Regions from separate parts of the Hydrogenophaga sp. NH-16 genome, predicted to be linked through region 4. Evidence: predicted binding sites of a transcription regulator. Region 4 holds the regulator's gene; each other region holds the start of a gene.
The links. The regulator FNR, encoded in region 4, switches genes on or off when oxygen is low (the NO sensors DNR and NnrR bind a similar motif). The targets are predictions, from matches to a motif close to TTGATNNNNATCAA.
Positions count from the first base shown of each region.

Region 1: a site for FNR is predicted at 5,624-5,637, ahead of ubiM (5-demethoxyubiquinol-8 5-hydroxylase UbiM). Genes of this name have one in related genera too.
Region 2: a site for FNR is predicted at 2,600-2,613, ahead of DD542_RS07315 (hemerythrin domain-containing protein). Genes of this name have one in related genera too.
Region 3: a site for FNR is predicted at 2,784-2,797, ahead of DD542_RS01060 (fatty acid desaturase). Genes of this name have one in related genera too.

Region 1 is NZ_CP029344.1:3,662,300-3,670,031, reverse strand. Features, by position in the region: gene DD542_RS17730 (prenyltransferase) at 1-239, shown strand, start outside; gene DD542_RS17725 (bifunctional acetate--CoA ligase family protein/GNAT family N-acetyltransferase) at 545-3,223, opposite strand; gene DD542_RS17720 (histone deacetylase family protein) at 3,231-4,157, opposite strand; gene ubiM (5-demethoxyubiquinol-8 5-hydroxylase UbiM) at 4,379-5,587, opposite strand; gene DD542_RS17710 (Spy/CpxP family protein refolding chaperone) at 5,711-6,352, opposite strand; gene cueR (Cu(I)-responsive transcriptional regulator) at 6,518-6,979, opposite strand; gene DD542_RS17700 (cation transporter) at 6,976-7,176, opposite strand; gene DD542_RS17695 (heavy metal translocating P-type ATPase) at 7,393-7,732, shown strand, end outside.
Region 2 is NZ_CP029344.1:1,510,244-1,517,975, reverse strand. Features, by position in the region: gene DD542_RS07325 (MgtC/SapB family protein) at 1-538, shown strand, start outside; gene gorA (glutathione-disulfide reductase) at 528-1,934, opposite strand; gene DD542_RS07315 (hemerythrin domain-containing protein) at 2,006-2,545, opposite strand; gene DD542_RS07310 (3-hydroxybutyryl-CoA dehydrogenase) at 2,728-3,579, opposite strand; gene DD542_RS07305 (choline dehydrogenase) at 3,729-5,366, shown strand; gene DD542_RS07300 (antibiotic biosynthesis monooxygenase family protein) at 5,383-5,682, shown strand; gene rocF (arginase) at 5,795-6,712, opposite strand; gene DD542_RS07290 (PAS domain S-box protein) at 6,784-7,732, opposite strand, start outside.
Region 3 is NZ_CP029344.1:213,973-221,704, forward strand. Features, by position in the region: gene DD542_RS01050 (DEAD/DEAH box helicase) at 1-481, opposite strand, end outside; gene DD542_RS01055 (neutral zinc metallopeptidase) at 550-1,449, opposite strand; gene DD542_RS01060 (fatty acid desaturase) at 1,562-2,665, opposite strand; gene dcd (dCTP deaminase) at 2,836-3,405, opposite strand; gene guaD (guanine deaminase) at 3,443-4,717, opposite strand; gene DD542_RS01075 (BMP family ABC transporter substrate-binding protein) at 4,792-5,865, opposite strand; gene DD542_RS01080 (glycosyltransferase family 39 protein) at 5,939-7,483, opposite strand; gene DD542_RS01085 (adenosine deaminase) at 7,555-7,732, opposite strand, start outside.
Region 4 is NZ_CP029344.1:3,003,814-3,011,545, forward strand. Features, by position in the region: gene aceA (isocitrate lyase) at 1-1,264, opposite strand, end outside; gene DD542_RS14455 (DMT family transporter) at 1,560-2,501, shown strand; gene DD542_RS14460 (sulfite exporter TauE/SafE family protein) at 2,507-3,181, opposite strand; gene hemN (oxygen-independent coproporphyrinogen III oxidase) at 3,232-4,611, opposite strand; gene fnr (fumarate/nitrate reduction transcriptional regulator Fnr) at 4,789-5,508, shown strand; gene DD542_RS14475 (hypothetical protein) at 5,587-5,880, opposite strand; gene DD542_RS14480 (FixH family protein) at 5,928-6,164, opposite strand; gene ccoG (cytochrome c oxidase accessory protein CcoG) at 6,258-7,631, opposite strand.

The sequences.
Region 1 (7,732 bases), 660 kb from region 4:
CGCTCACGCTCGGGGCACACGCGTGGCTGGCGGCATCGGTGTGGCTGCTGATTCCGCCAGCGCCTGCGCTGGGGGGGCTGGTCTCGCTGCCGCTGTCGTTGTTCGCCTCGGGCTGGCTGTCCCACCACCGGCACCAGACCGTCCGTCTGCGCCCGGCCCTGGCCGCGACGGTGGCGGCCACCTTGCTGCACGGCCTGGGCATGGCGGCCGGTTTTGCCTGGCTGGGCTGGAACCACTGAGAAGTTTTCAACAACTCTGTTGATAACTTTTTAAGAACACCATGGTTATCCACAATCGAAGCGGCTGTCGCCAAGTTGTTCCTTTTTCGACTGAACAGCGTCAGAACTTTTCGAACAGTGTTTTAAGGCCTTCAGAGGTTTGATTTCAAAAGGAAAAACAGACTTGTCCACACCAGAAGCCGCCCTCTACTACTACAACGAATTAGAGATATTGGAATAGTTAAACAAGATAGGGACAAAAAAAGCGCCGCCGGAAGGGGTTCCGGGGCGCTTTTTGACGGGTGTTCAGCCGCGCTGGTGGCCGTTCAGAGGGTGTGGGTGACGAGCTTGAAGTCCGGGTCTTCCGCGAAGGGCTTGATCTGGAAGCCCAGGCCCTTCATGAGCTTGAGCATGCCGGGGTTGTTGGCCAGCACCAGGCCCTCGATTTCGGCCAGCCCCTTGTCCCGGGCCTCTTCCATGATGCTGAGCATCAGGCGCGATCCCAGGCCCTTGCCGTTGAAGTCGTCGGCCACCACCAGCGAGAACTCGCAACTCGATTTGTCCGGGTTCGTGATGTAGCGCGAGACACCGACGACGCGCTCGGTCTCGACGAACTCGCCCCCGTCGGCGACCTTGCGCTCGCGGTGGATGGCCACCAGGGCCATTTCGCGGTCGTAGTCGATCAGGGTCAGGCGCGAGAGCATGGACGGCGGCAGCTCGGTCATGCTGGAGACGAAGCGGTAGTAACGGCTCTCGGGCGAGAGGTTCTGCACCAGGTCCTGCAGCATCTGGGCGTCGTCCGGGTGGATCGGGCGGATGGTGTACTCGCCGCCGCCGCGCAGCGGCCAGACCTGCTCGTAGCGCGCCGGGTAGGGCAGGATGGCCAGGTGGGCGTAGTTGCGCGCCGTGGCCGGCGCGCTCTCGATCACGATGCGGGCGTCCACCGCCACCGCGCCGTCCTCGTCGACGATGATGGGGTTGATGTCCATCTCGCGCAGCTGGGGCAGCTCGCAGACCATCTCGGAGACGCGCAGCAGCACGTGTTCCAGCGCGTCCATGTCGACCGCGGTGGCGCCGCGCCACTCGCCCAGGGTGTCGGCCACGCGCGAGCGCTCGATCAGGCGGCGCGCCAGGAACTGGTTGAGCGGCGGCAGCTCCATGGCCTGGTCGCCGATCAGCTCGATCATGGTGCCGCCGGCGCCGAAGGCGATCACCGGGCCGAAGGGGTCGTCGGTCTTGAGGCCGATGTAGAGCTCGCGGCCGCGCTTGCTGCGGGCCATCTTCTGGATCGTCACGCCGTTGATCCGGGCGCCGGGCTGCAGCCTGGCCACGCTCTGGATCATGGTGTTGTAGACGTCGCGCACCGCGGTCGCGTTCATCACGTTGAGCGCCACGCCGTTGACGTCGCTCTTGTGGCTGATGTCGGGCGAGTCGATCTTGAGGGCCACCGGGTAGCCCAGCTGGGTCGCGATCATCATGGCCTCGTTGGGCGAGCGCGCCAGGATGGTCTGGGTGACCGGGATGTGGAAGGCCGAGAGCAGGGCCTTGGACTCCATCTCCGTCAGCACCTTGCGGCGCTCGGTCAGCACGTTCTCGATGATCAGGCGCGCGCCCTCGATGTCGGGGTTGGCCAGGGTGGAGAGCGGCGGCGGCGTCTGCTGCAGCAGCTGCTGGTTCTGATAGAAGCTGGCGATGTTGCCGAAGGCGCCCACCGCTGCCTCGGGCGTGCGGAAGCTTGGAATGGCGGCCTTGCCCAGCACCTCGCGCGCCTCGCCGACGGACGCATCGCCCATCCAGCAGCACAGCAGGGGCTTGTTCATGCGCGCCTTGGCCTCGGCCATCACGCGCGCCACGTCGGTGGCGTCGACGCCGGCCTTGGGCGAGTGCACCACCAGCACGCCGTCGACCGAGCGGTCCTGACCGGCGGCGTGGAGGGCGGCCAGGTAGTGTTCGGCGACGGCTTCTTCGGACAGGTCGACCAGGTCGCTCAGCGATGCCAGCGGGGGCAGCTTGGGCTTCAGTTCGGCCATGGTCTCGGGCGAGAGCTTGCCCAGCTGCAGCGCGATCTCGCTGACCCAGTCGGCCGCCAGCACGCCGGGGCCGCCGCCGTTGGTGATGATGGCCAGCCGCTTGCCCACCGGGCGGTAGCGCGAGGCCAGGCACTTGGCGGCCGAAAACAGTTCGACGAAGGAGCGCACCCGCACCGCACCCGCGCGGCGCAGGGCGGCGTCGAACACGTCGTCGCTGCCGACGATGGCACCGCTGTGGGTCTGGGCGGCCTCGTTGCCGGCGGTCTTGCGGCCGGCCTTGAGCACCACCACCGGCTTGGCGTTGGCGGCGGCGCGCAGCGCGCTCATGAAGCGGCGCGCGTTGGAGATGCCTTCAAGATAGACGACGATGCTGTGCGTTTGTGCGTCGGACGCCAGGAAATCGAGCACCTGGGCGATGTCGACCGAGGTCTTGGGGCCCAGTGAGACCACGGTGGAGAAGCCGACGCCGTTCTGGGTGGCCCAGTCCAGGATGGACGAGGTCAGGGCGCCCGATTGCGACACCAGGGCCAGCGGGCCGACGGCCGCCAGCGGACCGGCGACGCTGGCGTTCAGGCCGCTGCGCGGGCGCTGGAAGCCTAGGCTGTTGGGGCCGAGCAGGTGCATGCCGTGGCGCCGCGCCACCTGGTGCATCTCGCCCGCGATCTCGGCGTTGGCACCGCTGCCCACCACCAGGGCGGCCTTGCACTTGATGCGGCCGGCCACTTCCAGCGCCGACAGGGCCTCGGCCGGCGGCAGCGCGATGATGGCCAGGTCGGCCCGGGTCTGGGCCAGGTCGGCCAGGGTGCCGCTGGTGTGGATGTCCAGGAAGACCAACGTGCCCGAGAAGCGCTGGCCGGTCAGCGCGGCGCAGAGGGTGCGCGCGTGGGCGATCTGGCTGTCCGGGTCTTCGTGGTTGCCGGCGAAGACGGCGATGGACTCGGGCTGGAAGAGGGGGGTGAGGTAGTGTTTGTCCATATTTCTTTCAGTCGGCCCCGATGAGGACCCTGACATGTGCGGCCACGCTGCGGGCCAGGGGGCTGAGCACGTAGCCACCTTCGAGGCAGGAGATGACACGGCCGTGGCAGTGTTTTTCGGCGACTTTCATCAGTTGTTGTGTCACCCAGGCGTAGTCGGCCTCGACCAGGCCGAGGTTGCCCATGTCGTCCTCGCGGTGGGCGTCGAAGCCGGCGGAGATGTAGACCAGCTGGGGCCGGAAGGCCTCGAGCGCGGGAAGCCAGTGCTCCATGACCGCGGCGCGAAAGGCGTCGCTGCCTGAGCGGCTGGGCAGGCCGACGTTGACCATGTTGGGTCCCACCGCCTGCTCGCCGTTGAAGGGGTAGAGGCCCTTCTCGAAGATCGAGCACATCAGCACCCGTTCGTCGCCGCGGAAGATGTCTTCGCTGCCATTGCCGTGGTGCACGTCGAAGTCGATCAGCGCCACGCGCTCCAGGTGGTGCACGTCCAGCGCGTGCCGGATGCCGACGGCCACGTTGTTGAAGAAGCAGAAGCCCATGGCGGCCGAGCGTTCGGCGTGGTGGCCGGGCGGGCGGATGTTGCAGAAGGCGGTGGGGGCTTCGCCGGCCAGCACCAGGTCGGTGGCCTGCACGGCCGCACCGGCGGCGCGCAGCGCGGCCTGCAGGGTGTGGGGGCACATGTTGGTGTCCGGGTCGACCGCGCGCAGGCCTTCGGTGGGCGCGGCATCGAAGATTTCCTTGACGTAGAGCGAGGCGTGGGCGCGGCCGAGCTGCTCTTCGGTGGCCAGCGGCGCGTCGTAGGGCACCATGTAGTCCAGCAGCCCCTTGACCAGCAGGTGGTCGTTGATGGCGCCCAGGCGTTCCGGGCACTCGGGATGGTGCGCGCCCATGTCGTGGCGGGCGCAGTCGGCGTGGCTGATGAAGGCGGACAGCATGGTTCGGGTCTCCTCGGGGCGGCGGATGCCTGCCGGGCGACTGCGCGCCCGTGCAGATTGACTTGTGTCAATCTAGACCCGAAGCCTGACGGCTGCCTTGACGCAACGCAACCAGAACAAGCAGGAACCCCTTGGCTCCTTTCCAGAATGCGGCGGAACTGGCTTCGCCAGGCCGCTCGCATTGCCCCCTGGGGGGTGACGCCGAAGGCGGCGCGGGGGGGTTAACGGAGCCCGGTGAGAGAAGCCGCGACCGCCCGCTTGAAAGGGGTGAAGCGCTCCCCGAGTTCCACCATGCCGCGGCGCAGCCAGCGCGCGGGCACGTGTTCGCGCGTGTAGAGGGTCGCCACGGCGTGGGTGGCCATGTAGAGGCCGCGCGCGGCGCGCTGGTGGACCAGCTGGTAGCGCTCCAGCAGCTGGGGCGAGGCGATGTCCTGGCCGTTGCGGTGGGCCTGGATCAACGCCTTCGACAGGGTGTCGATGCTGCGCAGGCCGAGGTTGAAGCCGTGCGCGGTGACCGGGTGCATGCCGACGGCGGCGTCGCCCACGACGGCGAAGCGCTGGGCCACGAAACGCCGCGCCCACACCCCCACCAGCGGGTAGGCGTGGCGCGTGCTGATCAGACGCATGTCGCCCAGCTGGCCACCGAAACGGCGCGTCATTTCGAGACCGAAGGCAGCCTCGTCCAGGCCCAGCAGCGGCTGGATGGCCTGGTGCGGCAGGGTCAGCACCACCGAGGAACGCGGACGGCCGCTGACCGGGTCGGGGTTCATCGGCAGCAGGGCCAGGGTCTGGCCGTGGTCGAACCACTCCCAGGCGGTCTCTTCGTGCGGCCGCTCGTGGGTCATGTTGCAGACCAGCATGGTGCGGCCGTAGTCGTGCATGTCGGCGGCGATGCCCATGGCGCGGCGGGTGCCGGAGTGGCGGCTGTCGGCGGCCACGACCAGGCGGGCCGACAGGGTCTCGCCGCTGGCCAGGGTCAGGCGGGCCGACTGGGCGTCGGTCTGGATGCCAGTGACCTGCTGGCCGCAGCGCAGCTGGGGCGCCGGCCCCTCGCCGTCGCCCATCGCGGCCTCGAAGGCGGCGCGGCGGATGTGGTGGTTGGCAACCAGGAAGCCCAGCTCGGACTTCGGGCTGAGGTCGTGGCCGATGCGCATGCGCGACTGCGCCCTGCCAAAGCCGCCGTCGAGCACCAGCGCGTCCTTCAGCGGCGCGATGTTCTCGTCGCCGAGCCGCGGCCACAGGCCCAGCTGGCGCAGCTGTTCGGCGCTGTGCTGGGTCAGCGCGATCTCGCGGCCGTCAAAAGCGGGTTTCTGCAGCGATTCGAGGGGGCTCTGTTCGATCAGGGTGGTGCGCAGGCCGCTGCCGCGCAGCGCCCGGGCCAAGCTCAGGCCGGCCGGCCCGGCGCCCACGATGAGGAGGTCGTGTTCCATGGCGCGGCAGCTTACGTGTGTGCCACGGCCACGGGATTGACTCAGGTCAACGGGCACAAAAAAGCCCCGGCGAACCGGGGCTGTGAGGGCTGAGGAGAACCGTTCAATGTAGGCTGTGACGCATCAACTGGCCTTGGCACCGGGGCCGTCGCAGCCCATGCCGCCGCCCATGGCGCCCATGCCGCGGTGGCCGCCGTGGCCGCCTTTTCCGCCCATGCGGTGTTCACCCTTCATGCCGGCGCGGTGGAAGCCGCCGTGGGCCTGGGTGTCGAACACCTTCTGCTGCTCGGGCGTGAGCGCGGCGTAGAAAGTCTTGACCGTCTCGATGCGCTTGGCCATCGCGGCATCGCGCTCGGCGCGCAGCGCCTGCATCTTGTCCAGGCGCTGCGGCGTGGTCAGCTGGCTCCAGTCTTCCCGGGCCATGCCGGGCGCGCCGGCTGGCGGGTTCGGCGCGGTGCCGGCGACGTAAGCGTTCCAGGCGGCTTCCTGCGAGGCGGTGATCTTCAGGGCCGACTTGAGCTGCGCCTGGTGTTCGGCGTGGCGCTTCTGCATGCGCTCCAGGCGCTGGGCGCGGCGCTCTTCCCACTGCTTGCTCTCGGCTCCGGCCTGGGTCCCCTGGCCGCGCTGGCCCATGTGCTGGGCGTGCATCTGCGGGTCCATGCCGTGGTGCTGGCCCATGCCCTGGGCGATGGCGGTGGCCGAGACGCCTGCGATGCCGGCGAGGATGGCGGCGACGACGAGGCTGCGTTTGGCGAAGGGTTTCATGCGTAGGCTCCTTGAGGTTGAGGGGGCGGACACCGGGGCGGGATGCCAGGGTGCCATGGGTTCAGTGTCATACCCCCGTGTGTACCGTTGTCTGCCCTTGTGATGCTGTCCGGTAAAGATTTGTTCCAGTACCGGCGCGCTGGGGAGCAGGGGGTTTGATCCTCGTCAAGGATGGGCCAGGTCGTCCAGGATCGGGCAGTCGGGCCGCTCGTCGCCGGGGCAGTGGCACAGCAGGGTGTGCAGGCTGCGCTGCATGGCCTGCAGCGCCTCGATGCGCTGGGCCAGATCGTCGTGGTGTTTCTGGGCAATGCGCTTGACGCTGGCGCTGCTGCGCCGCCGGTTGTGCCACAGGCTCACCAGCTCGGTGATGGCGTCCAGCCCGAAGCCCATGTCGCGCGCGCGGCGGATGAAGCGCAGCGTGTGCACATCGGCCAGGCTGTACTGGCGGTAGTTGCTGCCGGTGCGCGCCACCGCGCCCAGCAGGCCCAGCGACTCGTAGTGGCGCAGCATCTTGGGCGAGATGCCCGAGAGCTGCGCGGCGGTGCCGATGCTGACCGGCCAGCGGATGGTCGCGTCCTGGGCGGTGTCGCTGTCCGACACCGGAGTGCCGGCCGGATCGGATTTCATGCGGCGACCTGGTATCCCTCTTCCCGGATGGCGGCCGCCACCGCTTCGCGCGGCTGGGCGGTGTTCACCTCGACGAGGTTCTGCGCGCGGTCGATCTTGACCTCGGCCTGCGGGTCCAGGGTCTTGATGGCCGTCTGCACGGCGCGTTCGCAGTGGCCGCAGGTCATGCCCTGCACGGTGAAGGTCTGTTGGCTCATGGAGTGGCTCCAGGGTTGAAAGGCATCATCTTCAGGCTTGACACGGTGTTAAGGTCAAGCAATTGGTGAGCAGACGATACACCTTGTGGCTTGACCTTCCCATGGTGGGAAAGCTTATAAACGGGTTCCCCCTGCGCCGCTTCGCGTCTTCCCCCTTGGGGACCTTGCCAGTGGCCCGGCAGAGCCGGTTCCACGGCAAGTGCTTGAACAAAAACCATGAACACCCCTGTTGCTGCTATTTCCGACGACACCTGCCAGATCGACCTGGGCATCGGTGGCATGACCTGCGCCTCCTGCGTCTCGCGCGTGGAGAAGGCCTTGCGCAAACACCCGGGCGTGGAGGCGGCGACGGTGAACCTGGCGACCGAGTCGGCGCGCATCGTCTACCGCGGCAGCGACGCCACCCACGCCGCGGCGCTGATGCGGCGCGCGGTGCGCGATGCGGGCTACGAGCCGCGGGCCATGGACGCGCCCGAGGTGGAACAGGATCGTCTCTGGGGGCTGCCGGCGGACCTCTGGCCGGTGGTGATCGGCGCGCTGCTGTCGGCGCCGCTGG
Region 2 (7,732 bases), 1.5 Mb from region 4:
GCAGCTGCTGCTGGTGGCCGCGGCCATGCAGCCGGCCTGGCTGGCGCGGCTGTGGCTGCCGGCGTTGGTGGGGGCCGGGGTGGTGGCGCTGTGGGGCTGGGTGCTGTTGCGCGGTGCGCCGACCGATGGCGACGGGCTGGTGGTGTCGTCGCCGCGCATCGAGGGACTGTCCGTGCGCGGCGACGACCGCATGTTCAGCCTGCGCGGTGCCGCGGCCGTGGCCGTGCTGCTCAGCAGCGTGCAGCTGGTGGTGCACGCCCTGCAGCGCTGGCTGGGCGATGCCGGCCTGGTGGCGGGGGCGCTGGTGGCCGCGCTGGCCGACCTGCATTCTGCGCTGGCGGCGGTGTTCTCCGCCACCACCCCCGTGTCGGGGCCGGCCGGCGTGTGGGCGGTGGCGCTGGCCTTGCTGGTGCACGCGGCGAGCAAGAGCGTCACCGCCGGGCTCACCGGGGGCATGGCCTACCTGCGCTGGCTGGCGCCGGGCCTTTGGCTGCACACCGTGCTGGTGGCGGCCGGGTTGCTGTGGTTCAGCTCTTGACGGGGTCGCGCATGGTCACGAACTCTTCGGCCGCCGTCGGGTGGATGCCGATGGTGCTGTCGAACACCGCCTTGGTGGCGCCGGCCTTCATGGCCACGGCGAAGCCCTGCACGACCTCGCCGGCCTCGGCGCCCACCATGTGCAGGCCCACCACGCGGTCGCTGGCGGTGTCCACGATCAGCTTCATCAGCGTGCGTTCGCTGCTGCCCGAGAGCGTGTGCCGCAGCGCCTTGAACTCGCTGCGGAACACGGTGACCGCGCCGAACTTCTCGCGCGCCTGCGCCTCACTGTAGCCCACGGTCCCGATGCTGGGGTGGGTGAACACCGCGGTGGGGATGAACTCGTAGCCCATGCTGCGCGGCGCCTTGCCGGGGGCCGGGCCGAACAGCTGGTCCACCACCACCATGGCCTCGCCCAGCGCCACCGGCGTGAGCTGCACCCGGTTGGTCACGTCACCCACGGCCCAGATGCTGGGCACGTTGGTGCGGTAGTGTTCGTTCACGATGACCTCACCTTGCGCGCCCTGGGCCACGCCCAAGGCCTCCAGGCCCAGTCCCTGCACATTGGGCTTTCGGCCGGTGGCGTAGAGCACGGCGTCGGCCATGACGACATTGCCGTCTTCCAGCTCGGCGCGCAGACCGTCCGCGGTTTTGCGGATGTCCACCACGCCGGCGTTCAGGCGCAGGTCCACACCCGACTTCTGCATCTCGCCGGCCACGAAGTGGCGGATCTCGTCATCGAAGCCGCGCAGCACCTGTTCGCCCCGGTAGAGCTGGGTGACCTTGGCGCCGAGGCCGTTGAAGATGGACGCGAACTCGCAGGCGATGTAGCCACCGCCGACCACCAGCAGGCGCTGCGGGAAGGGGTCGAGGTCAAACACCTCGTTGGAGGTGATGACGTGCTCGCGCCCGGTGAAGTGCGGCACGAAGGGCGTGCCACCGGTGGCAATGAGGATGTTCGCGGCGGTGCAGGACTGGTGGCCCGGCGAGCCATCGGCGTTGAGCGTCGCCACGGTGATGGCGTGCGGTCCGTCGATGCGCGCAAAGCCGTTGATGACGGTGACGCCCGAGCCGCGCAGCAGGTTGGCGTAGACGCCGTTCAGGCGCGAGATTTCCTTGGTCCGGTTGGCCTTGAGGGTGGACCAGTTGAAGGTGGGGGCGGCGTCCAGTTCCCAGCCAAAACCGCGCGACTCCTCGAAGGCGTCGTGGTAGTGCGCCGCGTAGCTGTAGAGCTTCTTGGGGATGCAGCCCACGTTGACGCAGGTGCCGCCCAGGCCGTCGGTGCCCAGGGTTTCGGCCAGCGCCACGCGGGCGCCGCGGCCGGCGGCCATGCGGGCGGCACGCACACCGCCGCTGCCGCCGCCGATGACAAAGAGGTCGAAGTCGAAAGAACTCATGGCTTCAGGTGCAGGACAGGAAGCCGGTCAGTGTACGAGGGCACCTCTTGGCACCTTCCGAGCAGGGGCTCTCAGGCGAGGGCGCGCACCTCGTCCTGGGCCATCACGCGCCGCCGTGCCATCTCGCGGCCCATGCCGATGGTGTCGATGCCGACCAGCCGCTTCCTGGCCTCCGGGTAGGCCAGCGATTCCTCCAGCAGGATGTGGTCCAGGTACAGCGCCTCGAACACGTCCAGCGCGTGCCGAAGCTCGGCCGGGTCGAACCAGAGGTTGCCGTTGGCGGCCGCTTCCAGGGAAGGGGCGATCTGGATCCAGTTCTCTTCCAGCCAGCCGTGGTCCTGAATCAGGTGCTCGGCCGCCTGAACGACCTCGGCGTCCTGGCTGGCCAGCAGCGCCGGGAAGATGTGCTTTTCTTCGTCCAGGTGGTGCTGGCGCGCCTCGGTGTTGAAGTAGTTCAACACGCGGCGGGCCAGCGCCCGGGTGGCCGCGTTCAGCCCGTCGGACTCGATGGCGTCCACCAGCCCGTGCAGCTGCCGCACATGGTCCTGGATGTCCTGGTGGGTGCTGTCGAGAAACTCGAAGATGGCAATGGAGACGGGGGCTGCGCTCATGGGAGACTCCTTGATGGCGTTCAGGCCATTCTGGAGACGCGGCGCCGCCGCCCATTGATCTGCCTCAAGAAATGGCTCCCCCCGCGCCGCCTTCGGCGTCACCCCCGGGGGGCGGCACTGGCGGCCCGGCGAAGCCGGTTCCGCGGTGCCACTGGATCAACTACCCTTCTGTCGTGGGTGCCTCAGTACGTATACACCCCGCGCCCCGTCTTGCGGCCCAGCCAGCCGGCCGCCACCATCTCCTTGAGCAGCGGGGCCGGGCGGTACTTGCTGTCGTTGAACTCGGCCATGTAGACGTTCATCACCGCCAGGCAGACGTCCAGGCCGATCATGTCGGCCAGGGCCAGCGGACCGATGGGCTGGTTGGTGCCCAGCTTCATGCCGGCGTCGATGTCCTCGGGCGTGGCGATGCCCTCGGCCAGCACGAAGAAGGCCTCGTTGATCATGGGCACCAGGATGCGGTTGACCACGAAGCCGGGGGCGTTCTTCACGGTGATCGGTGTCTTGCCCAGGGCTTCGGCCAGGGCCTTGACCGCGTCGTGCGTGGCGTCGCTGGTCTGCAGGCCGCGGATGATTTCCACCAGCGCCATCATGGGCACGGGGTTGAAGAAGTGCATGCCGATGAACTTGTCGGCGCGCTGGGTCGCGGCGGCGAGCTTGGTGATGCTGATCGAACTGGTGTTGGTGGCGACGATCACCTCGGGCGCCAGGATGCCGTCGAGCTGCTGCAGGATCTTGACCTTCAGACCCTCGTTCTCGGTCGCGGCCTCGATGACCAGCTGCGCGCCCTTGAGGTCGTCGTAGCTGGTCGAACCTTTGATCAGCGCCAGCGTGGTGGCCTTGCCCTCGGCGGTCAGCTTCTCTTTCTTGATCAGGCGGTCCAGGCTGCCGGCCACCGTGGCCAGGCCCTTGTCCACCGCGGCCTGGGCCACGTCGACCATGACGACGCGGATGCCGCTGACGGCGCAGGCCTGCGCGATGCCGTTGCCCATGGTGCCGGCGCCGATGATGCCGACGGTCTGGATGCTGCTCATGTGGGAATCACTCCTGGAAGATGAGGGTAAAGACGGAGGCGCTCTAGGCGGGCCAGCCTACTGCGGCGAAAGGCCCTGTGCTACCTTGCCCCGCATTGTCGCGCAGCGTCCTGCAACGGCATGACAGGCGCGCGACGCCAGGAGTCAACATGTTCGATTACATCGTCGTGGGCGGTGGGTCCGCCGGCAGCGTGCTGGCCGGCCGCCTGAGCGAAGACCCGGCCGTGCGCGTGGCGCTGCTCGAAGCCGGGCCGCCGGACCGCAGCGTGCTGATCCACTGCCCGGCGGGGCTGGCGGTGATGGCCAAGTACCAGCTCAACGGCTGGGACTATTCCACCGTGCCGCAGCCAGGCCTGCACGGCCGCCGGGGTTACCAGCCGCGCGGCAAGGTGCTGGGCGGCTCCAGCTCCATCAACGCCATGATCTATGCGCGCGGCCACGCGCAGGACTACGACGCCTGGGCCGCCGAAGGCAATCCGGGCTGGTCGTTCGGCGAGGTGCTGCCGTACTTCAAGCGCGCCGAGCACAACGAGCGCGGGGCCGACGACTGGCACGGTGCCGGCGGCCCGCTGAACGTGATGGACCTGCGCTCGCCCAACCCGGTGCTGCCCGACTTCGTCGAGGCGGGGCGCCAGGCGGGCTACCCGGTCAACACCGACTTCAACGGCGCCGAGCAGGAGGGCGTGGGCGTCTACCAGGTCACGCACAAGAATGGCGAACGCTTCAGCGCCGCCAAGGCCTACCTCACGCCGCACCTGGGGCGCAGCAACCTGCGGGTGATCACCAGCGCGCTCACCACGCGCGTGGTGACGGAACAGCGGGGTGGGCGCCCCGTGGCGGTGGGCGTCGAATACCGGCCCGATGGCGGCCGCGGCGCGCCGCAGACCCTGGCCCTGAACCCGGGTGGCGAGGTGCTGCTGAGCGCCGGCGCCTTCGGTTCGCCGCAGCTGCTGATGCTCTCGGGCATCGGGCCGACCGCGCACCTGTCGGAACATGGCGTGGCCGCGGTGCACGAACTGCCCGGCGTGGGCGGCAACCTGCACGACCACCCGGACGTGGTGATGGTGGTGAACGCCCCTCGTTTGACTTCACTGTTCGGCATCTCCCCGAGCGGCATCGCCGACATGGTCAAGGGCGTCTTCGAGTGGCGCAGCCGCCGCAGCGGCATGCTGACCACCAACTTCGCCGAGGCCGGCGGCTTCATCAAGAGCTCACCCGAGGAGGCGATTCCCGACCTGCAACTGCACTTCGTGGTCGGCAAGCTGGTGGACCATGGTCGCAAGACCGTGCTCGGCCATGGCTACTCCTGCCACGTCTGCCTGTTGCGCCCCCGGAGCCGCGGCACGCTGCGCCTCGCCAGCACCGACCCGCAGGTGGCGCCGCTGATCGACCCGGCCTTCCTGCAGGATCCGGACGACGTCGCGCGGCTGGTGCTGGGCTTCAAGCGCATGCGCGCATTGCTGCAGCAGCCGGCACTGGCGCGCCATGGCGGCATCGAATCGGCCGCCTCGCGCGACGCGCAGAGCGATGCCCAGATCGAGCAGTTCGTTCGCCACCACGCCGACACCATCTACCACCCGGTCGGCACCTGCCGCATGGGGCCGGACCCGGCGGCGGGTGCCGTGGTCGACGCTCGGCTGAAGGTGCACGGCGTGGACGGGCTGCGCGTGGTCGATGCGTCGGCGATGCCCAGCGTGGTCGGCGGCAACACCAATGCGCCGGTGATCATGATGGCTGAGAAGGCCGTGGATATGATTCGCGACGACCGCCGGGCCGCCGTGGCCTGAACCCGCAGGAGCGAACATGATTCTTGAACACGCCGACATCTGCATCGACCCCGCCAAGGCGGCCGACTTTGAAGCCGCGATCCTGCGCGGGGCCAGCACCGTGATTGCCCAGGCCAAAGGCTTTCAGGGCTTCAAGGTCAACCGCAGCATCGAAAGCCCGGGCCGCTACATCCTGAACATCTACTGGGACACGCTGGAAGACCACACGGTGGGTTTCCGCCAGTCGCCGGCCTTTGCCGAGTGGCGCAGCATCGTCGGCCCGTTCTTCCTGCAGCCGCCGGTGGTCGAGCACCTCGAACTCGTAGGCAAGAGCTGAAAGACAACGCATACGGAGCGCGTGCCTGCTCCAGTGATGCGGTGGAACCGGCTTCGCCGGGCCGCTCGCATCGCCCCCCGGGGGGTGACGCCGAAGGCGGCGCGGGGGGTGCCTATTTCTTCCTCATCAGCGTCGACTTGCCGAACAGGCTCTCGATCAGGTCCACCGCCAGCTCGGCGGTGCGGTTGCGCACATCGAGCGCCGGGTTGAGTTCCATCACGTCCAGCGAGGCCAGGCGCCCCGTGTCGGCGATCATCTCCATGCACAGCTGGGCCTCGCGGTAGGTCGGGCCGCCGGGCACCGTGGTGCCCACGCCGGGTGCGATCTCGGGGTCCAGGAAATCCACGTCGAAGCTCACATGCAGGTGGGTGTTCTCGTCCATCCCCATCAGCGCCTGCTCCATGGTGTGGCGCATGCCCATCTCGTCGATGTAGCGCATGTCGAACACTTCCAGACCCACTTCGTGCACGAAGCGCTTTTCGCCCGGGTCCACACTGCGGATGCCGATCTGGCGCACCACGTCGGGCGTGATGGCCGGCGTGTGGCCGCCGATGCCGGTGAGCTCGGCCGGCCCGTGGCCGCACAGGCAGGCCACCGGCATGCCGTGGACGTTGCCGCTGGGGGTGAGTTCGGCGGTGTTGAAGTCGGCGTGCGCGTCCAGCCACAGCACGCGGAGCTGCTTGCCGGTTTCGCGGCAGTGGCGGGCCACCGCGCTGATGGACCCCATGCCCAGGCAGTGGTCGCCCCCCAGCACGATGGGCAGTCGGCCCTGGGCGAGTTCGGTGTGCACCGCGTCGTGCAGTGTGGTGTTCCAGGCCACCACCTCGGGCAGGTGGCGGTAACCGTCGACCGGCGGTTGCCAGGGGTTGGACGGGCCGCCCAGGTTGCCTCGGTCGATCACCTGCAGGCCGTGGCTCTCCAGCACCGCTTGCAGGCCGGCCACGCGCAGGGCCTCGGGCCCCATGGAGGCGCCGCGCGCGCCGGCGCCGATGTCGGTGGGAACGCCAATGAGGCTGACGGGTAGGTTCATGGTCGGTTCGTTGGTGGAAGACGGGTCAGTGTAGGAACGGCGGCGGGACGTTCAAGCAGGCTTTCCCGCATTCAGGCCAGGGGCAGTTCGATTTCGAAGCGCGCACCCTGGCCGGGGGCGCTCTCGGCGCGGATCGTCCCGCCCATGCGCTCCACGGCCTTGAGCACCAGGGCCAGGCCGATGCCGGTGCCCGGGATCTGGTCCTGCCGGTGCAGGCGCTGGAACATGCCGAAGATGCGGTCGTGGTGCTTCATGTCGAAGCCGATACCCTGGTCGGTCACGCTCAGCAACACCCGGTCGCCGCGGATTTGCGCCTCGATGCGGATGTGCGGCGCCTGGCCCGCGGGCGTGAATTTGAGTGCGTTGTCGATCAGGTTGCGCAGCACGATGGCCAAGCCCTTGGGGTCGGCCTGCACCTGGAGGTCGTCGGGCACCGACGTCTCCAGCACGCCCTGGCGGGTTTCGAGCTCGTCGCGGAACGGCGTCACCACGTCCCGCACGCACGCGGCCAGACCCACCGGCCCGATCTGCTCCGTCATCTGCTGCAGCCGGGAGTAGGCCAGCAGGTCGCTGACCAGGCGCGACATGTGCAGCGTCGCGCGCTGGATGCGGCGCAGGTAGTCGCGGCCCTGCTCGTCCAGCTGCTGCGCGTGCTCTTCCAGCAGCAGGGCGCTGAACCCTTCGATGCCGCGCAGCGGCGTGCGCAGGTCGTGCGAGGCCGAGTAGGTGAAGGATTCCAGCTCGCGGTTGACGACCTGCAGCCGCTGCACGCTGTCGTGCAACTGTTGGGTGCGCTCCTGCACCTTCTGTTCGAGCTGCTCGGCCAGCTCGCGCAGCCGGGCCTGGGCGCGGCTGCGTTCCTGCAGGTTGACCAGCATCTGTGCGAACAGCTTGAGCAGCGTGATCTTTTCCTCGTCGTACTCGTGCGTGCTGCGGACCGAGTCCAGGCCCACGTAGCCGAGGCAGCCGTCCTGCCCTGTCAGGGGCAAGGTCATGAGACTTCGGATGCCCTGGGCCATG
Region 3 (7,732 bases), 2.0 Mb from region 4:
CGTCGAGCACCACGTACTCGACTTGGTTGAGCACGCAGTTCTTGGCCTCGATGTGGTCCAGCAGACGGCCCGGCGTGGCCACCAGCACCTCGACACCCTTCTTGAGCTCCAGCGTCTGCGGCTTCATGTCCATGCCGCCGAACACCACCGTGCTGCGCAGCTGGGTGTGCTTGGCGTACTGCTTGATCTGGTCGGCCACCTGGTCGGCCAGTTCGCGCGTCGGCAGCAGCACCAGGGCGCGCACCGGGTGGCGTGCGGGCGAGGTGGAGGCGTTCTCGTGCTTGAGCATGCGCTGCAGCAGGGGCAGCGAGAAGGCCGCCGTCTTGCCGGTGCCGGTCTGCGCGGCACCCATCACGTCGCGCCCTTGCAGCACGACCGGAATGGCCTGCGCCTGGATGGGTGTCATGCTCTCGTAGCCCATTTCCGCGATGGCACGGGCGAGGTTGGGCGAGAGCTGGAGTTCGGAAAAGGATTGGGTCATGGACTTTCAGGTTAGCCGTCTATTGTCTCACTTTGACCCTTGATTGCCCAAATGTTGGGCAGCGGCACTCAGAGGGCCCGCGTGTTGAAGGTGTCGCAGGCCTGCACGCTGCCGGTTTCCAGCCCCTTGTGGAACCAGCGCTGGCGCTGTTCGCTGGTGCCGTGGGTGAAGCTGTCCGGGACCACCTGCCCCTGGCTCTTGCGCTGCAGGGCATCGTCGCCGATGGCGGCCGCCGCATTCAGCGCTTCCTCGACATCGCCGGGTTCCAGGATCGCCTTGCTCTTGTGGTTGTGATGCGCCCATATGCCGGCAAAACAGTCGGCCTGCAGTTCCAGCCGCACCGACAGCGCGTTGTATTCGCGCTCGCTGACACGGCGCCGGGCCTGCTCCATCTTTTCCGTCAGGCCCATCTGGTTCTGCACGTGGTGCCCCACCTCGTGCGCGATCACATAGGCTTGGGCAAAGTCGCCCGGCGCACCGAGCTGGCGTCGCAGAGTGTCGTAGAAGCTCAGGTCGATGTAGACCTTCTGGTCGCCCGGGCAGTAGAACGGGCCCATGGCGGACTGCCCCGTCCCGCAGGCCGTGGGTGTCGCGCCCCGGAACAGCACCAGCCGGGGCTGCTGGTACTGGGCACCACCCTGCTGGAACATGGCGGTCCAGACATCCTCGGTGCCAGCCAGCACGGAGGAGACGAAGCGCCCCATCTCATCGTCCGGCCTGTCGGTGCTCCCCGCCGGTACCGTCTGAGCAGGGCCGGACACCAGCTCACCCCCGTCGCCCAGCGCCCCCAGGATGGTCAGCGGGTTAATACCGAAGATCCAGCCCGCGATCAGCGCGATCACGATGGTGCCGAAGCCGATGCCACGTCCGCCCACACGGCGCGGGGCACCGCCGCCAAACATGCCGCCTCCCGGCTGGTTGCGGCGGTCCTCGATGTTGTCCGACTGGCGGTTGTTTTCCCATTTCATGCACTGCTCCTCGGGCCGCCTGCGGCGGGGCCATCGCCACATTATGCAAACGAAAGCAGCAATAAAAAGCGCTGCCGAGGCAGCGCTTGAGAAAGTACCGGGGCTGAGGATTTCAGGCCACAGCCGGCTTGAAATCGCTGGTCGGGCGGCCCTGGAAATCGGTCCAGCAGCGGCGCGTGAAGTCGTAGAGCTTGCACTTGCGCGCGGTCTCGAAGTACCAGCGCCAGGAGAAGCGCTGGATGATGATGCGGCCGGGCAGCGTGTCCTCCAGCAGCTTCTGGGCGTTCTTGAGCTTGTACAGCGGCACGCTCATGTCCACATGGTGCGCCGTGTGTTCCATGATGTGGTGCATCAGCGCGCCGATCTTCATCGGGAAGGTCAGATGCACGGTGGTGGACACAAAGGGCGCGGCCTTGGCCCAGGCGTGCTTGTCGTCGTGCCACTGCACCGCCGTGTGGGTGTGGTGCACGTAGACCACGAAGCCGATCATCGCGTTCCAGAACAGGAACGGGATGACAAAACCGTAGCCCACCAGGGCCCAGGCGGACTGTTCGGTGGCGTAGGCGGCACCGATCAGTGCGGCGATCCACAGCGCGGCGTAGACGGTCACGAACACGCCGTCGCGCGTGAATTCGGGGCGGCTGGTGCCCATGTAGGTCTTGCGCGGGAAATACATGCGGTTCCACCACATCTCGACCAGGTAGTACAGCGCCGGACCCCAGCCGCTGCGGTAGATGCGCTCCATGAAGCGGCGGCCCGGCGTCAGGCCTTCAAACTCTTCCTTGGTCAGCGGGGCCCAGACAAAGTCGACGCCCTTGAGGTTGGTGTAGCCGTGGTGCACCACGTTGTGGCCGACTTCCCACAGGCTGTAGGGGGTGAGCGAGGGCACCATGGCAATGCGACCCAGGATGCGGTTCAGGCCCCGGTGCGGCGTGTAGCTCTGGTGACAGGCGTCGTGGCCGATGATGAACAGGCGACCGATCACGAAACCCGCGGCCAGGCCGCACAGCAGCTTGGCCCACCAGGCGTCCAGCAGCACCGTGCCGACGATGAGCGCCAGGAAGACCGCCCAGTCGACGGCCAGCAGAACGATGCCCATGGCCGTCCGCTGCTCGGCGATCGGCGTCAGCCAGCCCCGGATCACCTTGCGGTGAGGCAGGGGCTGCCCGAGGGGAATCGGTTCAGGCGAAGAAGCGGCGGAGGTGGATTCGGACATGCTGGTCGAGAAAAGCGGGCGCCCGGCAGACGGGCATCATTTGGAAGGGCAATTTCGCACCGGATTGGGGTGGAATCGGACAAACCTCTTGATTTTATCGGGCAGCGATGAAACCTGCCTGACAAAAGTCAAGCCGAAAATATGGGTTTTTCCGTCTAGAGAACGCCGTCTCAGGTTTTGGGCAAGGTCACGCCCACTTGCCCCTGGTACTTGCCGCCCCGGTCCTTGTAGCTGGTCTCGCAGACCTCATCGCTCTCGAAGAACAGCACCTGGGCACAGCCTTCACCAGCGTAGATCTTGGCGGGCAGGGGCGTGGTGTTGGAGAACTCCAGCGTCACATAGCCTTCCCACTCGGGCTCGAAGGGCGTGACGTTGACGATGATCCCGCACCGGGCATAGGTGCTCTTGCCCAGACAGATGGTCAGCACGCTGCGCGGAATGCGGAAGTACTCCACGGTGCGCGCCAGAGCGAAGCTGTTGGGCGGGATGATGCAGACATCGGAGTTGATGTCGACGAAGCTCTTCTCGTCGAAGTTCTTCGGGTCCACCACGGTGCTGTGGATGTTGGTGAAGACCTTGAATTCGGGTGCGCAGCGGATGTCGTAGCCGTAGCTGCTGGTGCCATAGCTGACGATCTTCTGGCCCGCGGCGTTCTGCCGGATCTGGCCCGGCTCGAAAGGCTCGATCATGCCGTGCTGCTCGGCCATGCGGCGGATCCATTTGTCGCTCTTGATGCTCATGCTGCGTGCTCCGGAGGTAAGCCGCAGATTGTAAGGATCACGCCGTCACGGTCTTTGCGACAAGGCGGTCGTCGCCCAGCACGATCAGCGCAAACAGCAGCTCATCCAGTGAATCGGCCTGTGCCGTCTTGCGCTCCAGCAGCGGCGTGGCCTTCGGGTCCAGCACGACGAAGTCGGCTTCGTGCCCAGGAGTGAGGTTGCCCACCACGCGTTCGAGCCCCAGCGCACGCGCTGCGCCCGCGGTGTGCTGCCACCAGAGCTGCCCGGGCGTCAGGCTCAGGCCCGGTTTGGTGTGCCCCTCCCGCCCGATGTAGTAGGCGGCGAGCATGGTGTGGAAGGGCGAGAAGCTGGTGCCACCACCGACATCGCTGGCAAGGCCGTAGCGCATGCCGGCCGCGTCGGCGGCGGCGTAGTCGAAGAAGCCGCTGCCCAGGAACAGGTTGCTGGTGGGGCTGACGGCCGCCGACGCACCGGTCTCGCGCATGAGGATGCGGTCGTGTGCGTCCAGGTGGATGCAGTGGGCATAGACCGCACGGTCGCGCAGCAGGCCGAAGTCGCCGTACACGCCCAGGTAGCTGCGGGCCCGCGGGTAGAGCTCGGCCACCCACTTCACCTCGTCCCGGTTCTCGGCCACGTGCGACTGGATCCACACGTCGCCGTATTTCGCGGCCAGTTCGCCCGCGCCGCGCAGCTGCTCGTCGGTGCTGGTGGGCGCAAAGCGCGGGGTGATGGCGTAGCCCAGGCGGTCGACTCCGTGCCAGCGCCGGATCAGTGCTTCAGTGTCGATCAGGCTCTGCTCGGTCTCATCGCGCACACCGTCGGGGCTGTGGCGGTCCTGCAGCACCTTGCCGGTGATGAAGCGCAGACCCCGCGCCTGGGCGGCCTCGAAGGCGGCGTCCACCGAGACCGGGTGCGATGTGGCAAACGTCAGCGCGGTGGTCACACCATGGCGCGCCAGTTCGTCGAAGAAAAACTCCGCCACGCCACGGGCGTAGGCCTTGTCGGCGAAGCGGCTTTCGTGCGGGAAAGTGTAGTTTTCGAGCCAGGGCAGCAGGCCGGCGGCCGGTGCACCGATCACGTCGGTCTGCGGGTAGTGCACGTGCAGGTCGATGAAGCCGGGTGCGATCAGGTGGCCGCGCAGGTCTTCAACTGCGACACCGGCCAAGCGGTCGATGAGTGCGTCGTGGCTGCCCGCGGCGCGCACCACCTTGCGACCGGAAGCATCGGGGCCGACGACCAGCAGGCCGTCGCTGTCGTAGAGCGGCTGGCCTTGGTCATCGAATCTCAGAAGGGCGGCACGGTAGGCTTTCATCGAACCCGGAGCTTAGCGGCTCCGGGGACCGGCCGCATAGCGCCTGCCACATAGTCGCCATTCGGAGGCGCGCGTCATCGCGGCAGCTTCGTGGCCACGCCCTCGACCAGCCAGTTCATGCCCAGGATGGCGCCATCGTCCAGCGACTGGCCGGCGGCGATCATGGTCTTGCCCTCGTTGTCCTTCACACCCGTCTTGCCCCCAGCGAATACCGTCAGCCGGCCGTTGGCCATGTCTTTCTGACGCGCCAGCACCTCGGCCTGCACGGCGGCCGGCACCTTGCTGCCGAAGCTGTCGACGCGGATCATGCCCTCGCGCACACCGCCCCAGATGCTGCCGCTCTGCCAGCGGCCGTCCAGCACGGCCTTGACGCGGCGGGTGTAGTAGTCGCCCCACTGGTGGGTGACGGCAGCGACCTGCGCGTCCGGCGCGACCTTGCGCATGTCGGAGTGGTAGGCCACGGCCAGCTTGCCGCGCTCCTGCGCGGCCACCATCACCGCATTGGAGCCGGTGTGGAAGGCCAGTACCTCGGTGCCCTGGTTCATCAGGCTCATGGCCGCGTCGCGCTCGCGCGGCGGGTTGAACCACTCACCGAGGAACACGACGCGCACGGTGGCCTGGGGATTCACCGAACGCATGCCCAGGGTGAAGGCGTTGATGCCCTGCAACACCTCGGGAATCGGGAACCCCGCCACGTAACCGGCCTGCGTGGCCATGCGGCCGGCGGCAATGCCGGCGAGGTAGCGGCCTTCGTAATAGCGCGCATTGGACGCCGCCACGTTGGGCGCGGTCTTGTAGCCAGTGACTGACTCGAACTTCACGTTGGGGAACTCGCGCGCCACTTTCAGCGTGGGTTCCATGTAGCCGAAACTGGGCGTGAAGATGATCTGATTCCCCTGCATCGCCAGGTCGCGGATCACGCGCTCGGCGTCCGGGCCTTCGGCCACGTTCTCGACGTAGCTGGTCTTGACCTGGCCAGGCAGCGCGGCCTCCACGGCCAGGCGGCCCTGGTCGTGCTGGCGCACCCAGCCGGCGTCGGTGAGTGGCGCGACGTAGACGAACGCGGCCTTGACCGGCGCCGTGGATTGGGGAAAAGCGGGGGAGAAAAAACAGGCGGCCGCGAGCGCGGCAGCGAGGTTTTTGTACATGGTGGTCCTCTACATGGCTTCCGGAAGACAAAAAAAGCGAGCCGGGGAAGCACCGGCTCGCTGGAACGTGATTTTACCGGTGTGCTGCCAGCCCCGGGTCGGACCGTGGCGGTCCGAGGTCGTACAGGTAGGCCGTGGTGCCGGGGCCGTCCAGTTGTTCGATCAGCGCTCCCCGGCGGTCCGCGTGGTCGAGGATGAAACGCTGCTCGTTGACCCTGACGCGCGGCCGGCAGTGGTTGCAGTTGTGGCTGAAAACGAACCAGGTCCGGCCCGCGCCCAGCACACGATCGATCTCGCTCAGGTAGAGCGCCGGCTCCCAGCGGTGAAAAGTCCCTTCAACAAACTCGCCGGTTTCGAACCCGTACCGCGCTGCGTAGAAGGAGAACGCGGGCACCGCGCCGTAGTACACATAGATCTGGTCCCCAACGCGCCGGTGGTCAGCCACCTCCTTCATCAGCGGCTTGATCTCCTCCATCACCGGGTGGTCCCGCAGATGCTGCCTGTCAAGGTCAACGGCATGGAACAGCAGCAGGCTGGCCAGTCCGAGGTACACGCTGCCTGACAGCCCCGGGTGCCGGTCGCGCAGCCATTGACGGCAGCGCTCCACCCCTTCGGCCAGCGCCAGGGCAGCGGCGGGCATCATGAACAGCAGGAACCGCCCGTGGAACGGGTAGCGCGACAGCGCCGAGGCGACCAGCGTGGCCACCAGCGTGAGCACCATGGCCAGGGCCAGGGGCCGTCGGCGCACCCAGAGCGACGCGGTCCCAAGCAGCAGCAGCACCGACGGAAGCACTCCCGCATGCATGGAGAACAGATGGTTCAGAACGCCCGACAGGCCGGCGCGGTACCAGCCCCAGTGCGACCAGGGCGGCAGCGGCGCGAAGCTGCGGCGCCAGAAGTCGATGAGGGACGGGTTGGCCGCCACATGACGAAGGTGCAGCAGGTACAGCACCGCGAAGCTGATCGCCCAGGCGGTGGCCACGCCGCCCCAGGAGCGGAGAAACGACGGGGCGCGCAGCTCGCGCCAGTGCAGCGACACCACCGCGCCGCCCAGCCCGGCCAGCACGAATACCGACGGATGGGAAAACCACACCGCCAGCGCACCGGACAGGGCCAGCCGTGTGCGCGCCCGCGACTCGGCTGGCTGCTTCAGTGCCTCGCCGAAACACCACATCAGATACGCCGCCACCAGCGCATCCAGCGAGTACTGCTTGAGTTCGCTGCTGTAGCGCACATGCTCGGGCGCCAGCGCCACCAGCGCCAGGGCCAACCAGGCGAAGGGCCTGCTGCCGTCCTGGCGCGCCAGCAGGAACACCATCGGCAGCAGGGCCAGACCGGCCAGGAGAGGGACCACCCGCAACAGGTCGTCGGAGCCACCCAGCAGGTGGTGGATCAGCCACTGGAGCAGGAGGAATCCGAGTGGTGCGGCCTGGTCGTACAGCAGCGGCTGCACCAGACCGGACAGGCTCTGGCGCTGGATGTTCACCCCCAGCATCGCCTCGTCGAGCCAGAGGGAACGCCCGGGCGCAAAGTAGTCCAGCCTGAGGAACAGGGCCCAGGCCAGCACGGCCAGCACAGGCAACCATTGCCACGGCAGCCCCGTCTTGCGCATCGTCACCGCCCCACTCCTTCGCCAAACGAATGGGCGAAATTGTGGGTTGCGACACTTTGGAAACGCTTAAGGGGGCCTCAGCCCACGGCGCACGCGGCGATGCGGTCGAACATCTCGCGCCGGCGCTGCTCGGAGACAAAGCTGGCCTCCACGCTGTTTCGCGCCAGCTGGACCACGTCCTCGCGGCTGAGGTCCAGGGCCTGCACCGTCTGTTCGAAATTTGCGTTCATGTAGCCGCCGAAGTAGGCTGGATCG
Region 4 (7,732 bases):
CGGTGGTCACGTCGTCGAAATAGCCGGCGCCGACTTCCTGCTGGTGCGACACGAAGGTGTAGCCCTTCTCGCGCGCCTTGAATTCCGGCTCCTGCACCATCTCGGTGTAGTGCTTCATGCCTTCGCCGCGGGCATAGGCGTGGGCGAACTGGAAGGTATTGAACCAGTTGATGTGGATGCCGGCCAGCGTGATGAACTGGTACTTGTAGCCCAGAGCGGACAGGTCGTCCTGGAACTTGGCGATCTGCTTGTCGTCCAGGTTCTTCTTCCAGTTGAATGAGGGCGAGCAGTTGTAGGAAAGCAGTTTGCCGGGGCAGGCAGCGTGCACGGCCTGGGCGAACTCACGGGCGAAGCCGATGTCGGGCACGCCAGTTTCGCACCACACCAAGTCGGCGTAGGGTGCGTAGGCCACGCCACGGCTGATGGCTTGCTCCAGACCGTTCTTGACTCGGTAGAAACCCTCTTGAGTGCGCTCACCGGTCAGGAAAGGCTTGTCGTTGGCGTCGTGGTCGCTGGTGATCAGGTTGGCGGCTTCGGCATCAGTGCGGGCCAGCACGATGGTGGGCACGCCCATCACGTCGGCAGCAAAGCGGGCGGCGATCAGCTTTTCGATGGCTTCTTGCGTCGGCACCAGCACCTTGCCACCCATGTGGCCGCACTTCTTCACGGCGGCCAGCTGGTCCTCGAAGTGAACGCCAGCAGCGCCGGCGGCGATCATGTTCTTCATCAGTTCGAAGGCGTTGAGCACGCCACCGAAACCGGCTTCCGCATCAGCGACGATGGGCAGGAAGTAGTCGATGAACTCCGGCGAACCCGGCTCGATGCCACGGCTCCACTGGATCTCGTCCGCACGCTTGAAGGTGTTGTTGATGCGGCGGACCATGGTGGGCACCGAGTCGTAGGCGTACAGCGACTGGTCGGGGTACATGGTTTCACTGGTGTTGCCGTCGGCAGCAACCTGCCAGCCCGACAGGTACACGGCTTCCAGACCAGCCTTGGCCTGCTGCATGGCCTGGCCGGCGGTGATGGCGCCGAAGGCGTTGACGTAGCCCTTCTTGGCGCCACCGTTGACCTTTTCCCACAGCTTCTCGGCGCCACGCTGGGCCAGCGTGTACTCGGGCTGCATTGATCCGCGCAGACGCACCACGTCAGCGGCGGAGTAACCGCGCTTGACCAGCTTCCAGCGGGGATTGGTTGCCCAGTCTTTTTCCAGGGCTTCGATCTGCTGTTGGCGGCTCAGTTGTTCTTTGAGGGACTGGGGCATTTTGGACTCTCCATGAGGTTGATGAACGGGACGGCTTGTCGCTGCTGCAGACCGGAGCCGATGGGAGAACTTTAAGTCTTATAGAAGACTTTTGGAAGCTCTTATGTCTTATATAAGACAAAAATAAAACCGTTTAAAATCAATAATCTCCAAAACACATTCCGCCATACAAAATCATTTCTCTTGTATTGAGAAATTTTTTTGCAGCGCAGCAGGAGATTTTTCTCATTGCGAAATAACACAACTCCATCTGGAAGACACTGATCACTGTTGACTGGGGCATGATGCTCGCCCTATGTCATCACAGCCAAAGTTACCAACCACACCCGCAAAATTTGGTGCGTATGTCTGCCTCGCGGCCAGCATGGCGCTGGTGGGGAGCTATGTCGCACTCTCCAAACCATTGGTTACAGCCTTTCCGGTTTTCCTGCTTGCGTGGCTCCGCTTCGGTCTCGGGGGTGCGGCCATGTGGAGATGGCTGCGCAAGCCTGCCGAAGAGCCCCAGCTGTCCGCTCGCACACGAAAGCTGCTGTTTCTTGAGTCCTTTCTGGGTAACTTCCTGTTCTCAATCTGCATGCTGTTTGGCGTGTCGATGACCACGGCGGTGTCCGCTGGTGTGGTGATGTCATCCATTCCCGCGGTGGTAGCCGTCCTCAGCTGGGTGTTTCTCAAAGAGCGCATCGGCAAGCGCACCGCTCTTGGCATTGCGTGTGCTGCGGTCGGCATCGGGCTCTTTTCAATGCAGAAGGCCGGCGGGACCGCGCACGCACAAGCTGTCGGATGGTTCGGTCTCGGTCAGCAGTTCTGGGGCAACTTGCTGGTCTTCGCTGCGGTGCTTTGCGAAGCCTCCTATGTGGTCATTGGCAAGCGGCTCACGGAAGGCCTGGGGCCCAAGCGGATATCCGCCATCATCAACCTCTGGGGTTTTGTGCTGGTCACGCCCTTTGGGCTGTGGGCGGCCAGAGCCTTTGACTTCGCCTCCATCACAGCACCCATGTGGGGCCTGCTGGTCTTTTACGCACTCGCCGCCAGTGTCTGGACGGTCTGGCTCTGGATGACCGGCCTGAAGTCCGTTCCCGCCGCTCGCGCCGGGGTGTTCACAGTGATGCTCCCGATCAGCGCAGCCACCATCGGTGTGCTGTTCATGGGTGAAACCCTCAGCACCGTCCAGATGCTTGCTTTTGGTATCGCCTTGCTGGGCCTGGTTCTGGCAACCCTGCCAGGACGTTCAAGCTGAGAGGCTCACGCGCACCACAGACCGGTGGGATCGGTGATTCCCATCCAGAGTGCCCAACCGGAGGTGGCGGCCAGTGCAATACCTGCCAGCCGGATGCCCCAGCCACCCGAGCCGTCGCCTCGCAAACGCAGCAAAAGCCAGGGACCGATGGTCAATGACAGTGACGTCCCAGTAGAGAACAGCGCCATGATCATCGCGCCCTCCATCGCGTTGGCCGACAAAGACGCCACCATCAGCGCGGAATACAGCAGCCCGCATGGCATCAGGGCCCACGCGACGCCGAGCACCGCGGGAGCCTTGGCTCCCAGCCGCCCGAGCACAGGACGCGTCCTGCGCCAGACGCCTTGGGCCAACCCGTCGAGCCAGGCTGGCTGGCGAGCCTGCCAGATCAGCACCAACCCGAGCAGCATCGCCGCCACGTGAAACATGGTCCAGACCGGCCGGATCACCGAAGTGTTGGTTCCGAGCCATGCCAAACCCTGCACCGACCCTGCAGCAAAAGCACCAAAGAGGGAATAACCGAGAAGTCGTCCGGCCTGGAAGGTCAGCAGAGCCGATGTGCTCTGGCGCCCAGTCCCGCCACGGCTGATGCCTGCACACGCGGCACCACACATGGCAACACAATGGGGACCTCCAGCGATCCCCATGAACAGTGCGGTGAGTGCCATGGATGTTTGCATGGCAGAACTCTAGCAGTCGCAGCCCTCGCGCCGGTTCGAAACCACGCGAGTCAGATGATCTTGGAGAAACGCGCCCGGTCCTGGTCGACCTGCAGGTTCTTGTCGAAAACCATGGCAATGGCGCGAACCAGATACCAGCCCGACGGCGTCACCTCCACACCTGAGTCGTCGATGCGAACCAGTCCGTGCTCGGCATAGCCAGCCAGTACCTCCAACTCGCGCGCAAAGTAGCTCTTGCAGTCGATCAGGTGCCCCAGGTTGATCGATTCGAACTGAAGCTGCCCCTGACACATCAGCGACATGATCACGGAGCGGCGCAGCAGGTCGTCCCTGGTCAGTGCCAGTCCACGCACGATCGGCAGCCGCCCCTGGTCCAGCGCGTCGTAGTACTCCTCGATCGTCTTGGCGTTTTGGCTGTAGGTCGCACCAATGCGGCCGATGGCCGAGACACCCAAAGCGATCAGGTCGCAATCCGGCTGCGTGCTGTAGCCCTGGAAATTCCGGTGCAGGCGCCCTTGCCGCTTGGCCACCGCCAGCGCATCCGTGGGCAGCGCAAAGTGATCCATGCCGACATAGACATACCCCGCATCACTCATCGCATCCAGTGAAGCCGACAGCATCGACAGCTTGTCTCCCGCGCTGGGCAACTCGGCAGCGACGATTCGCCGTTGCGGCTTGAAACGCGCCGGAAGATGCGCGTAGGCATACAGCGCGATGCGGTCGGGGCGCAACTGGTTGACCTGGGCAAGCGTACGGGCAAACGACTCAGGGGTCTGCAGCGGCAATCCATAGATGAGGTCCACATTCACCGACTCAAACCCGATCTTGCGGGCTGTCTCGACCAGAGCGAACACCTGTTCGGCCGGCTGAACCCGGTGCACCGCTTTCTGAACAGCGGGATCGAAATCCTGTACACCGAAACTCAGTCGGTTAAAACCCAACCTGGCCAGTGTCTGCAAGCGCTGGTCCGTCACCGTGCGGGGGTCAACCTCGATGGAGTACTCGCCTCCGGGCACGAGCGTGAAGTTGCGCCGGATCATCGTCAGGAGGTCTTCCAGCTCGGCGTCGGACAGGAAGGTGGGCGTCCCTCCTCCCAGATGCAGCTGGGACACGGCATGCCCTTTGCCGAAATGCTGTACCTGCAGCTCCACCTCACGCGACAGATACCGCAGGTATTCCGCAGCCCTTTCGTGGTGTTTGGTGATGACCTTGTTGCAGGCGCAGTAGTAGCAGACAGACTCGCAGAAAGGAATATGTACGTACAACGACAGCGGCAACGCGAGCGAGCCTGCCCGACGTTGTTCCAGCGCCTGGATGTAGTCGCTCTCCGTGAACGCTTCTACAAAGCGGTCCGCGGTGGGGTACGAGGTGTAGCGGGGCCCCGGGATGTCGAATCGCTTGAGCAATTCGTCTGAAATGGCGTGACTCACAAACAATTCTCCAGTTCTCAGCGCGAATGTGCACCAAGGCGGAAATCGCACCCTTGATCAAGATCAAGGGCCATCCAAGCCCCGGGTTTTCCCCCATGCTCGCAACGAGGATGAGAGCGCCCGCCTTGCTGGCACTTGTGGCCATGCGTTAAGCTTCGGGCGAAATCTGGAAGATTTATGGACATTCACAGCATCAAAGTCGCCTGTTCCAGCTGCAACCTTCGGGAGTTGTGTTTGCCAATGGGCCTCAATCCCGAGGAAATGGGCAAGCTGGACACCGTGATCTCCACGCGCAGGAGGATCAAGCGGGGAACCGCGCTGTTCAACACCGGCGACAAGTTCACTTCGCTCTACGCAGTGCGCTCGGGCTTCTTCAAAACCTGCGTGACCACGGCCGATGGGCGAGACCAGGTCACCGGCTTCCAGATGACCGGAGAAATCATCGGCATGGACGGCATCGTCAGCGACCGCCATTCCTGCGACGCGATTGCGCTTGAGGACGCCGAGGTCTGTGTGATGCCGTTTGACCAGGTCGAGGAACTCTCGCGGGAGTTCACCACACTGCAACACCATGTCCACAAGATCATGAGCCGGGAAATCGTCCGCGATCACAGTGTCATGCTGCTGCTGGGCAGCATGCGTGCCGAGGAACGTCTCGCAGCGTTCCTTCTCAATCTCGTCCAGCGTCTGCATGCACGAGGTTTCTCGCAGTCAGAGCTCATCCTTCGGATGACCCGGGAGGAGATTGGAAGTTACCTGGGCATGAAGCTCGAGACCGTGAGCAGGACTTTCTCGAAGTTCGTTGAGGAAGGCACCATCGAAGTCAAACAACGCTACGTACACATCAAGAACACCGATGCACTCAAGCAGATCGTGAACCCTCAGAGCTGCCGTTGAGTCTGGGCGTTTGAACGAAAGAAACCCCGCTTGGGCCCAAGGCCTGAGCGGGGTTTCTCTTTGTGTGCAAGCCGAGGGTTAGCCGCACCCGCCGTTGCGGGCGCAGTCCCGGGGGCGCTCCGCTTCGGGAACCGGGCAGCGGTTGACTTCGAACGGAGACATGGACAACAGGGTGGTCAGCGCGCTCGATGCCATGGTGACGCCCCAGAACACAAAGAACGCCAAGGTGTAGATGGCTTGGCGAGACAACTCCAGGGGGCTGCCGAACCAATGGAGATCACCAGGGTCGACCATGGCGAAAACAACCATCTCAAGCACGGCAGCCACCAGAAAGGCAGGCCAAGCTATCCACATCCACCGCTGAGCATTCATGAGCGTCACCTTCACTCCTGTGTTGTCACATCCGGTGGTGTGGCGTCCTACTTGGAGGGTGCCGCCGGGACGACGGGGGAGGCGGCGTGATTGCGGGCCTGATGGGCCGGCTGCAACTTGGCCATCGCATCGACCTTGGCCTGCCCTTCCAGTCGCTGAGCCGCCGCAAGATCCCTCTCGTAATCGGACTTGTTGAGCACAGGGTCTGGATTCTTCACGGCGATGACCACGGTGACCAGACCTGCAATGATGACCAGCAAAGGACCGCCCACCACCATCCACATGTGCGGGACCTTCCACCAAGGTGTGCTTGGTGCGCGGTCAACTGGACGAGAAATTGCTGACATGACTTGTTCCATAAGGCTTATAAATCCAGTTTAGCGCGGAACGATGAAGACCGCCTTCTCCACGACCTCGGACGCATCAGCGGCGGTGGACCGGACGGTGAACCGTATCGGGTGCGATCCGGCGGGTGCGGCGTTGGGCGGGATCTGCACCCGCACGGCGGCGGAACGCACTTCAGTGGAAAGCACGTCCACCTCGGTTTCCGACGCGATCATCACGCCCTCAAGACCGTCGACGCTGATCTGGTAGCGCTGCGGCGACTCGGTCGCATTCATGATCTGCAGGCGGAACACGTTTTCGATGCGCCCCTGCTCCACCATGCGCGCCAGCGCGCCACGGTCGCGAATCACATCAACTTTCAGCGGCGTGCGCAGGAAGAGACTGACAAACACAGCCAGGGTGATGACCGCCAGAACGCTGGAGTAGACGAGCACCCTGGGACGGAAAGCGTGGCGGACCATCTGCTCACGGGTCCAGCCCTTGGCCATGCCGTTCTGCGTCGAGTACTTGACCAGTCCTCGCGGATAGCCCACCTTGTCCATCACCTCATCACAGACATCGATGCAGGCACCACAGCCAATGCATTCGTACTGCAGTCCGTTGCGGATGTCGATGCCCGTCGGACAGACCTGCACGCAGAGCGTGCAGTCGACGCAAGCCCCAAGGCCCAGGGTCTTGGGGTCGGCTTTCTTCGAACGTGCTCCGCGCGGCTCTCCACGCGCCTTGTCGTAGGTCACGATCATCGTGTCCTTGTCGAACATGGCGCTCTGGAAGCGGGCGTAGGGACACATGTACTTGCAGACCTGCTCGCGCATGAAGCCCGCGTTGCCGTAGGTCGCGAAGCCGTAGAAGAAGATCCAGAAGGTCTGCCAAGGCCCCAGTGAAGCGGCCAGGCTCAGACTCGCCAGCTCCCGGATGGGTGTGAAGTAGCCAACGAACGTGAAGCCGGTCCAGAGGGCGAACAGGACCCACAGGGCGTGCTTGAGCGAACGCTTGCCGACCTTGCGGGCGTCCAGGCTCGATTCGTCCAGCCGGATCCGCGCCGAGCGGTCCCCCTCCACCTTCTTCTCGATCCACAGAAAGATCTCGGTGTAGACGGTCTGGGGGCAGGCATAACCGCACCAGAGGCGACCGGCGACCGCAGTGAACAGGAACAGCGCCAGCGCGGAGATGACCAGCAGTCCTGTCAGGTAGATGAAGTCCTGCGGGTAAAGGACCAGACCAAAAATGTAGAAGCGGCGCGCTTCGAGATCGAAGAGCACCGCTTGGCGGGCGTTCCACTCCAGCCAGGGCAATCCGTAAAAGATGATCTGGGTGAACCAGACCAGCGCCCAGCGCCACTTGGAGAACAGCCCGGACACCGAACGGGGATGGATCTTCTTTCGCGAGGCGTAGAGGGAAACCATCACCTCATCGTCCTCCGGGACACCTTTCGGCGTCTCGGGAACGATGGGAATCACGGGGGGCTTAACAGTGCTTGTGGCGTCTGGCGCTGGAGAACTCACGG